2 regions of the Suipraeoptans intestinalis genome follow, and region 1 is predicted to be linked to the other one. Evidence: predicted binding sites of a transcription regulator. Region 1 holds the regulator's gene; the other holds the start of a gene.

Region 1 (4,306 bases):
TTTATACACTTCACGCGCCGACAGACTTTCAGCAACAGATGGAAGCGTCAGGATTTTTGGCCGAATATACACAGATGGAATCTGAAAAAGAATTTGAGGCGGCAAAGAAAAAGATCAAAGAGGGAGAGATCGATCTGATCGTAAGATTTTCCGATGGATTTGAAGAGCAGACAAAGGCTTACAAAGAAGGGGAGCCTCTTCCCTGGGTCAATACCTACGAAAATCCGTCAGAAGAATATTCGGCCAAGACGTCCTCCTTTGTGAAAACGATGCTGGAATCTTATCGTCAGACGCTTTTGGCAGAGCGAGTGGGAGATCTGAGGCAATTGACGGTTTTTGAAGTAAACACAGACAACTCTCAGATGTACATTCAGGATAAGGCGAAGGCGACAGGCAAGATGGCGGGAACCATGCTGCCCTACTTTGTAACCGTCTTTTTGTTTGCAGGGGCGATGGGAATCGGAACGGATATGATAGCAGGAGAGAAGGAAAGAGGAACCATGTACAGCCTTCTGGTGACGCCGATCCAGAGAAGCTCTATTGTACTGGGGAAGGTGTTTTCGCTTATGACGATCTCCGGAATTTCCGCAATTGTATATGTGACGGCCCTGGCAGTGGCGGCGAATACGATTTTTAAAGACAAGCTGTCGGGAGCAAACTTCCACCTGGATATTCAGGCGGGGCAGATCGCTATGCTGGGAGTACTGCTATTGTTTATGTCCTTCCTGTATTCTACCATCATTGCACTGATCTCTGTGTTTGCAAAGACGGTGAAAGAAGCAGGAACTTATATTATGCCGGCCTATATGCTAGTTTTGATCATCGGTCTGATCTCCATGTTTTCAACAGGAAAACCCCAGGAAAACCTCTGGTTTGTCCCGTTTTATAACAATGCCATGGCAATCCAGGGAATCATGAGTCAGGAGATCACCTTGTTCCAGTACGGGATCACGGTGGCGGAAACACTGGCATTGGGAGTGATTTTGACAGGGGTGATCGTGAAGGCATTTGAGAGTGAGAAGGTCATGTCTAAATAGGAGGATATTTGAAGGAAGAAAAACGGAAGGAACCGGAACTGTAAGGGACAATGGATTGACTTCACGAACCGGACAGGCTATACTGAAACCAACAAAATGAGAAGAGGTTAGACAACATGAAATGTCCTTATTGCAATCACCCGGATACAAAAGTAGTGGATTCCAGACCGACGGAGGACGGGAATTCCATCCGAAGACGGAGAGCCTGTGAAATCTGCAAAAAGAGGTTCACCACTTATGAAAAAGTGGAGACGATCCCACTCATCATTATCAAAAAGGATAATAACAGGGAACAGTATGATCGTGGCAAAATAGAAAACGGAGTGTTGCGCGCCTGTTATAAAAGGCCGATTTCAGCAGAAGCCATCAAGGCGGCAGTAGACCGGATCGAGACGCAGGTGTTCAGCCTGGAAGAAAAGGAAATTCCCAGCAACCGTATCGGTGAGATGGTCATGGAGGAGCTTAAGAGGCTGGATGAGGTGGCGTATGTGCGGTTTGCCTCTGTGTACAGAGAGTTTAAAGATGTGAATACCTTTATGGACGAGCTGAAGAAGATCTTGGGTTAAGACAGAAAAGAGTCGGTGAGAACCTCCTTGCTGCAAGGCTTGGGGCAGGTTCGGAACAGCCCTGGATCAAGCTCCGGAGCGGGCTTAACAAGTATTTGCGAATCCCGGAAAAAGGTGGTAGAATGATGAAAGAAGTGTACGATAAGGTATGCTTCTTTCTTTTTACTGTAAATGGAAAAGAGGCAAGGTGAATATAGATGAGAACATATAAACTGACGATTTCCTATGACGGAAGCAGGTTTCAAGGATGGCAGAGACAGTCTACCACGGACAATACCATCCAGTTTATCCTGGAGCGGAGCATCGGAAAGCTGGTGGGATATCGGGTGCATGTGGACGGCTCGGGACGAACGGATGCGGGCGTACACGCAAGAGGACAGGTGGCAAGTGTTCAGCTGGGCAGGCTGTATGACACGCAGGAATTCAGAGAATCCCTGAATCGTTACCTTCCGGAAGACATCCGGGTCATCAAGGTAGAGCTGATGAAAAACGGATTTCATGCCAGAAAAAGCGCAAAAGGAAAAAAGTACGAATATTATATTGACTGCAGGGAAAAGCCGGATGTATTTTCCCGAAGATATTGTTATCATTATCCGGAAAAGCTGGATATCCAGGCCATGCGAAAAGCGGCCTCCTATCTGATCGGGGCAAGAAATTTCACCAGTTTTACAGATGATAAGGATTGTAGCGATCCGGTCCGGCAGATTACTAACATCAAGATCCTGAGTTCGGGAGAAAAGGTGCGGATCACTTACTACGGATCAGGATTTTTGTATCACATGGTACGGATCCTGACAGGGACTCTTCTGGAAGTGGGAACGGGAAAACGGGACCCGGCGATGCTTCCTGTAGTGATTGCGGCAGAAGATCGTCGGCTGGCAGGATTTTTGGCGCCGGCAAGAGGATTGTTCCTGCGTAAGGTATATTATTAGAATCTATATATAGGAAAACAGAAAGTGAGGACATAGATGAAGTTTGTTTCGTGGAATGTGAATGGGATCAGAGCGTGCGTACAGAAGGGATTTTTGGAATTTTTTCAGGAGGCGGATGCGGATATTTTCTGTATCCAGGAGTCTAAAATGCAGGAGGGACAGCTGGAGCTTGCGACTCCGGGATACTATCAGTACTGGAATTACGCGAAGAAGAAAGGGTATTCGGGCACCGCGATCTTCACAAAGGAAGAGCCGCTGTCGGTACAGTATGGAATCGGGATAGAAGCGCATGATCAGGAGGGGCGGGTGATTACCCTGGAATTCGAGGAATACTATTTTATCACCGTTTATACGCCCAATTCGCAGAGTGAACTGGCAAGGCTTTCTTACCGGATGGAGTGGGAAAAAGACTTTCTTGCCTATCTGAAACGACTGGAGGAGATGAAGCCGGTGATCTTCTGTGGCGACCTGAATGTGGCGCACCGGGAGATCGATCTGAAAAATCCCAAGACCAACCGTAAGAATGCAGGCTTTACCGATGAGGAAAGGCAAAAATTCACAGAACTGACAGAGGCAGGTTTTATTGATACTTTCCGTTATTTTTATCCGGATCAGACAGAGATCTATTCCTGGTGGTCTTACAGATTTCGTGCCAGAGAAAAAAATGCAGGGTGGCGGATCGATTATTTCTGTGTATCAGAGGAACTGAAAGACAGGCTGGAGGATGCACAGATACTGACAGATGTGATGGGATCGGATCATTGTCCGGTGGTGCTGCAGATGAAATAAGGGCGACAGGCAAAGCAGAAGTGACAGGCAAAGAAGGTTTCTGCAGGAAGGAAGCGGAAACGGTATAAAATCATAACAAAAGAGCCGATACACAGCAAAGCAAGGAAATTGTGGGGAAAAGCCAGAAATGGGAGTGAACCGACGGATCAGGGAGGAAACGTGAAAAAAGGAAACTGGAAAAAGAGAGGGATGGCAATCATACTGGCAGCTGCAGTGGCTGCCGGAGGAGTGCAGGCACTGCCGGCATATGCGGAAGACAGCGGAGTGGGAGGCGTGACAGAGGATGTGGGAGCAGAGACAGGAGGAGTGACTTCCGAACCGGGAATGGATCTGCGGGAGGCGACCGGCGAAACAGAAACGATCCCACAAGCGACAGATACTGTCAGTACTGAGAGCATGCCGGGAATTGTAAAGATTCATATGGTTACTTCTTTTCAGAGTACAAATGCTTTTATCATAGAATGCGATGGACATTTTGCTGTGGTAGATTCGGGAGAAGATAGTGATTATCCAAAGAATCCCAGGCAGGGAGTGACGATAGGCCAGGGAATTGAAGAGAAAGTGATTGCTTATATGTATCGGTTAGGCATCAATGAAGAGAATTTTGATTATTATATAGGGACACATGCACATTCGGATCACATAGGGTCGGCAGATGAGGTGATCAGGGAATTTGAACCCAGGACAGTAATAGCCCCAAAATATGAAGATGAGTTTATGGATAATGAAAGAGTTTTGTATGATAATCTTTATGTACAAGAAAGAATGGTAGAGGCTGCTCAGGAAGTCGGAGCGAACCTTCTTCTAAATACACCGGTAGATCCGTATGAAATTCATTTGGGAAGTGCCAGGATCCAAATTTTTAACGGGGCACGGGATATAAAGCCCAAGTCACTATATGATGCGAATGAGATTTCTTTGGGAGTGAAAGTTACCGGATCGAATGGAAGGTCGGCTTTTATTGGCGGAGATATCAACGATT
Region 2 (4,306 bases), on a different contig from region 1:
CTGACTGTGTACCGCCTCCTGGAAGGTCTGGATAGCAAGGCACAGATTGACCTCATTGGCTGTAATATAAGCGCCCACATGAGGAAGATTGGCCGTTTGGATGCTGTCCAAAAAGATCAGAAAGGACAGGATCTTGTCATAGGCCCTCCGTTCCGGCGCCGGAAGCTTCCGATAGTCCTTGATGTCCACTCCCATATTGATCTCTTCCGGGATCCAGAAGTTGTTCATCGCCTGCCGGTACCAGTCGCTGACCCACTCATACTTCATGTTGTTGAAATCGTTCAGATTGGTGGTATTTCCTCCCATCATCTTTCTTTTTAAGACCTCCGTGTCTCCCGACGGATTAAACAGAGGCTTTCTGGATAATGTCTCCATTTCTTTTCTCCCTTCCCTTCTTCTATGAGGAACAAACTTCACATTCTTCTACTTCCAGACTCTTGGAACGGATATAGTAAAGGGTCTTCACCCCACATTCCCAGGCCAGGATATACAGCTCCAGCACTCTGCGGAACGTATAATCATTGGTAATATAAAGATTCATACTCTGGGCCTGATCTATGTGCCTTTGCCGTACCCCGCAGGCACGCACCGACCAGGATTGCTGAATATAATGTGCATTTTTGTAGTACCAGAAGGTGTCCTCTGAAAGCTCCGGCGCCACTCTTGGCATCAGTCCGTTCTTTTTCTCTTCCAGAAAATACCGATTCATAATAGGATCCAGTCCTGCCGTCGTCCCGGCGATGATGCTGGTGCTGCTGGTAGGCGCAACGGCAAGGAGATAGCCGTTTCTTAAGCCCTGCTCCTTCACTTCCTTCTGCAGGTTTTCCCAGCGCCCTTCCGTCAGACCCCGCTGTGTGAAATACTCGCCCGTCTGCCAGTCGCTGCCCTCGAAATAGCCGTAGCTTCCTTTCTCCGCTGCGATCCGGCTGCTTGCCTGTATCGCTGCATAATGGATGTTTTCAAATACTTTTTCCACGTACTGCAGATGCTCTTCGCTTTCCCACATGATACCTTTTTTCGCCAGCATATGGTGATATCCGCTGACTCCCAAACCAATGGGGCGGTACTTTTCATTGTTGACCTTTGCATAAGGTACCGGGAAGAAATTCAGATCGATCACATTGTCCAGCGCTCTGACTGCACTTTCTGTGACAAACTCCACCTCTTTTTCATCTTCCATATCCAGATTGCCCAAAGACAGACTTGCCAGGTTGCACACCACAAATTCTCCCGGTCTGGTGACAGTCACCACCACCGTTTCTCCGTTCACCGTTTCGATCCTTTGCTCCGTCTGCTGTATGGCGCTCATATTTTGTGCGATCTCCGTGCAGAGGTTGCTGCAGTAGATCATCCCCTTGTGCCGGTTGGGATTGGTCCTGTTTACGATATCCCGGTTAAAGGTAAACGGCGTTCCTGTCTCCACGGCGCTTTTAATGATCAGACGGATGATTTCCTTGATGGGGATGACCCTTTTGGAAATCCGGCTGTCCTGAATGCAGTCCCGGTATTTTTCTTCCCACTCGTTTCCGTAGCAGTCTTCCAGACAATATCCTTTTATCGTCAGTACTTCATGGGGGCACAGCAAATACCAGTCGCCTTCTATATTGTCCCTCGCCTGCTGCCAGAAATAATCCGGATAGCAGACTGCGGGAAATACATCGTGCGCCTTCATACGGTCATCTCCGTTGTTGGTACGGAGATTCAGGAATTCGGGGAGATCCTTGTGCCAGGCATCCAGATACACTGCCACTGCCCCCTGACGCATCCCCAGCTGGTCTACCGCCACTGCCGTATCATTGGCCAGGCGGATCCAGCGGATCACGCCGCCTGCCGCCCCTTCAAATCCCCGAATGGCGCTGCCGCTGGCACGGACTTTTCCAAAATACATGCCCATGCCTCCGCCGAATTTGCTTACTTTGGCAAAATTGTCAATGCTCCTGTAGATCCCATCCAGACTGTCCGGCACGGTATCTATAAAGCAGGAGGACAACTGGTGATACGGTTTTCTTGCATTGGAAAGCGTCGGAGTGGCCATCGTCACCTGCAGCAGACTGAGCATATCATAAAACCGTCTGACCCAGCTGCTTCTTTGCTTTTCTTCTTTCATGGCAAGATGCATGGCGATTCCCATAAACATTTCCTGCGGAGATTCCATGGGAACTCCCTTTCCGGTACGGATCACATAACGGGAAAGCAGAAGCTCCAGTCCGGAATAATTCATTTTCTGATTCCGGGAATCCTCCAGCCAGGCTTCAAACTCCTGAATCTCCTCTCTGCTGTAGGCTTTCAGGATATAATCTCCATAAAGCCCTTCTTCCGTCAGATAGAGGATTTTTTCGTAGAAATTCTGAATATGGTATTTTTTCATCGTCCTTTCCAGTCCATGATGGAACTCTACCAGCCGAAGCCTTGCCGCTATCATCTCCCACCTGGGAGCCTCCTGGGTCGTCAGCTCCACCGCAGCCTTGATCAGCATGGTCAGCTTTTCCTCTTCGGAGGTGTCCGGCTTGCTGAAGGTATAAAACTTTCCATGCAAATGTTCCAGATCATACTCTTCTTCCACAAAATCCTTCTGGATCCGGGACAAGGCTTTCACCAGATCCGGACGATTCGGAAACTGCACCTCAAACTTCTGCCTTGTCTTCCGTTTCTTTGTCCTTTCCTCCCGGTAAAGGATATAGCTTTTCATCTCCTTGTAGTAATTCCCCTCCATCAGGGTCTGCTCTACATAATCCTGTATTTCTTCTACGGACACATACTCTCCTGCGCCCGCTTTTTCTCTGATCTTTCTCTCCACTCCCTGAAGCAGCTGTTCTCCCTCTTCTGCAGACAAAACCCCGCCCACACTGTGAAAAGCCAGGGCCATGGCGCGCTTGATCTTGGCGGCACAATACTCCTCCTGGTTTCCGTTTCTCTTCCCGATGATCATAATTTCCTCCACCCATATCTACTATTTATTGTTTTGCCTGTACATGATAGCACAATATATGGTTTGTTTCAACTGATTTTCATATTGGTTCCTATTCTTAAAATTCTTCTCATATCAGTCACCATCAGGCGTTTTACGAATCGGCTTTTTGTAAAAATCATTGTAGGCTTACTGGCGCAAATAGTGAATATTTCTTTCTTATCTTTGGGAGCACTGGTCGCAAAGAAATTTCTCATTCAAAAGAGTCTGTTTTCCTTCTATTTACATTAACCATTTCAAAATCGTATCTAATGCTAGTTTCGTATTTCCACATTGGCAGTGGTCTGATGCTTCTTCTTTCTCAGTAAACAATCGCAAACTTATGGATTTTGCATGAACCAGATTGTCAATTTCATCTTTATACAGATGCCAATCAATAAAGTGATCCCTCATTCCATGAAGAATTAAGATATCCTGATCGATCCGATCTGCGATATTAGTTATTTGGAAATCGTTTAGTTTGTTTATGTAGTCATAAGGACTTTTTGCACCATAGGCATACATCCCATGTTCAAATACCCATCTATAAAAAACATCCTTTTTCATTCTTTTACTTATCGCATAGTTTATTAAATGTTTCCCCTTGATCTTTAGAAGAAACTTAAAAAATATTTTCAGGCTCCTGTTCAAATCATATAAGGCTACATCCAAAAAATTCGGAAAAATAGACCATGCCACAATTTTCTTTATTCTTTTCTCAAATGCAGCGGCACGCGGTGCCAACATCCCACCTAAGGATACTCCCACTATTATCACATCTTCCAATCCGAAATAATCTAACAAAGCACCTACCGGCAACTCCCACCTATAAGTAAATTTAATACCCTGTTCTCTTAACACTCCGCCCTGTCCCGGCCCTTCAAACAAATACACATCGTATCCATATTTGGAAAAATATAGCATCGGAAAAAACAATTCTTCAAGATAACTATCATTTCCCCCGTGGAATATTATCGTACCTTTTTTCTCATTTTCACTTTTTGCATAAAGAACCGGAAGTTTCATATTTTCAAACGGAACATATTTTCTTACTACGTTTCCACCTTTAAAAAATTCATCGTAATATCCATAGAATAAGTCTTTCGCTTTTTTATAATACCTCAGTTTATCCGCATCGCTATCTGCCATAAAAAATTCACTCATACGATAATAAGCTATGGCATTTTTAATTCTTTCCTCTTTTAATGCTTTGTCGGCTAATTTAATTAATTCATTTTTCCAATCCAGGTTTGTCTTTATCTTTTCTGATATGCTTTTTATCTCATATAAATCTCCTCCATCCCAATTAATAAGTCTGTTTAGCTGAAAATTATAATTCACATTATCATTTAATTGATA

What was found. Region 1 encodes NrdR, which represses ribonucleotide reductase genes. Its sites were predicted from a motif close to CACAANATNTTGTG; they were not measured.
Region 2: a site for NrdR is predicted at 2,980-2,993, ahead of SOW26_RS02090 (ribonucleoside-diphosphate reductase subunit alpha). Genes of this name have one in related genera too.

The regions. Positions count from the first base shown of each region.
Region 1 covers NZ_JAXFXH010000027.1:27,523-31,828, forward strand. The annotation lists gene SOW26_RS09375 (ABC transporter permease) at 1-1,037, shown strand, start outside; gene nrdR (transcriptional regulator NrdR) at 1,154-1,603, shown strand; gene truA (tRNA pseudouridine(38-40) synthase TruA) at 1,801-2,535, shown strand; gene SOW26_RS09390 (exodeoxyribonuclease III) at 2,572-3,324, shown strand; gene SOW26_RS09395 (MBL fold metallo-hydrolase) at 3,484-4,306, shown strand, end outside.
Region 2 covers NZ_JAXFXH010000007.1:31,174-35,479, forward strand. The annotation lists gene SOW26_RS02085 (ribonucleotide-diphosphate reductase subunit beta) at 1-375, opposite strand, end outside; gene SOW26_RS02090 (ribonucleoside-diphosphate reductase subunit alpha) at 398-2,929, opposite strand; gene SOW26_RS02095 (alpha/beta fold hydrolase) at 3,191-4,306, opposite strand, start outside.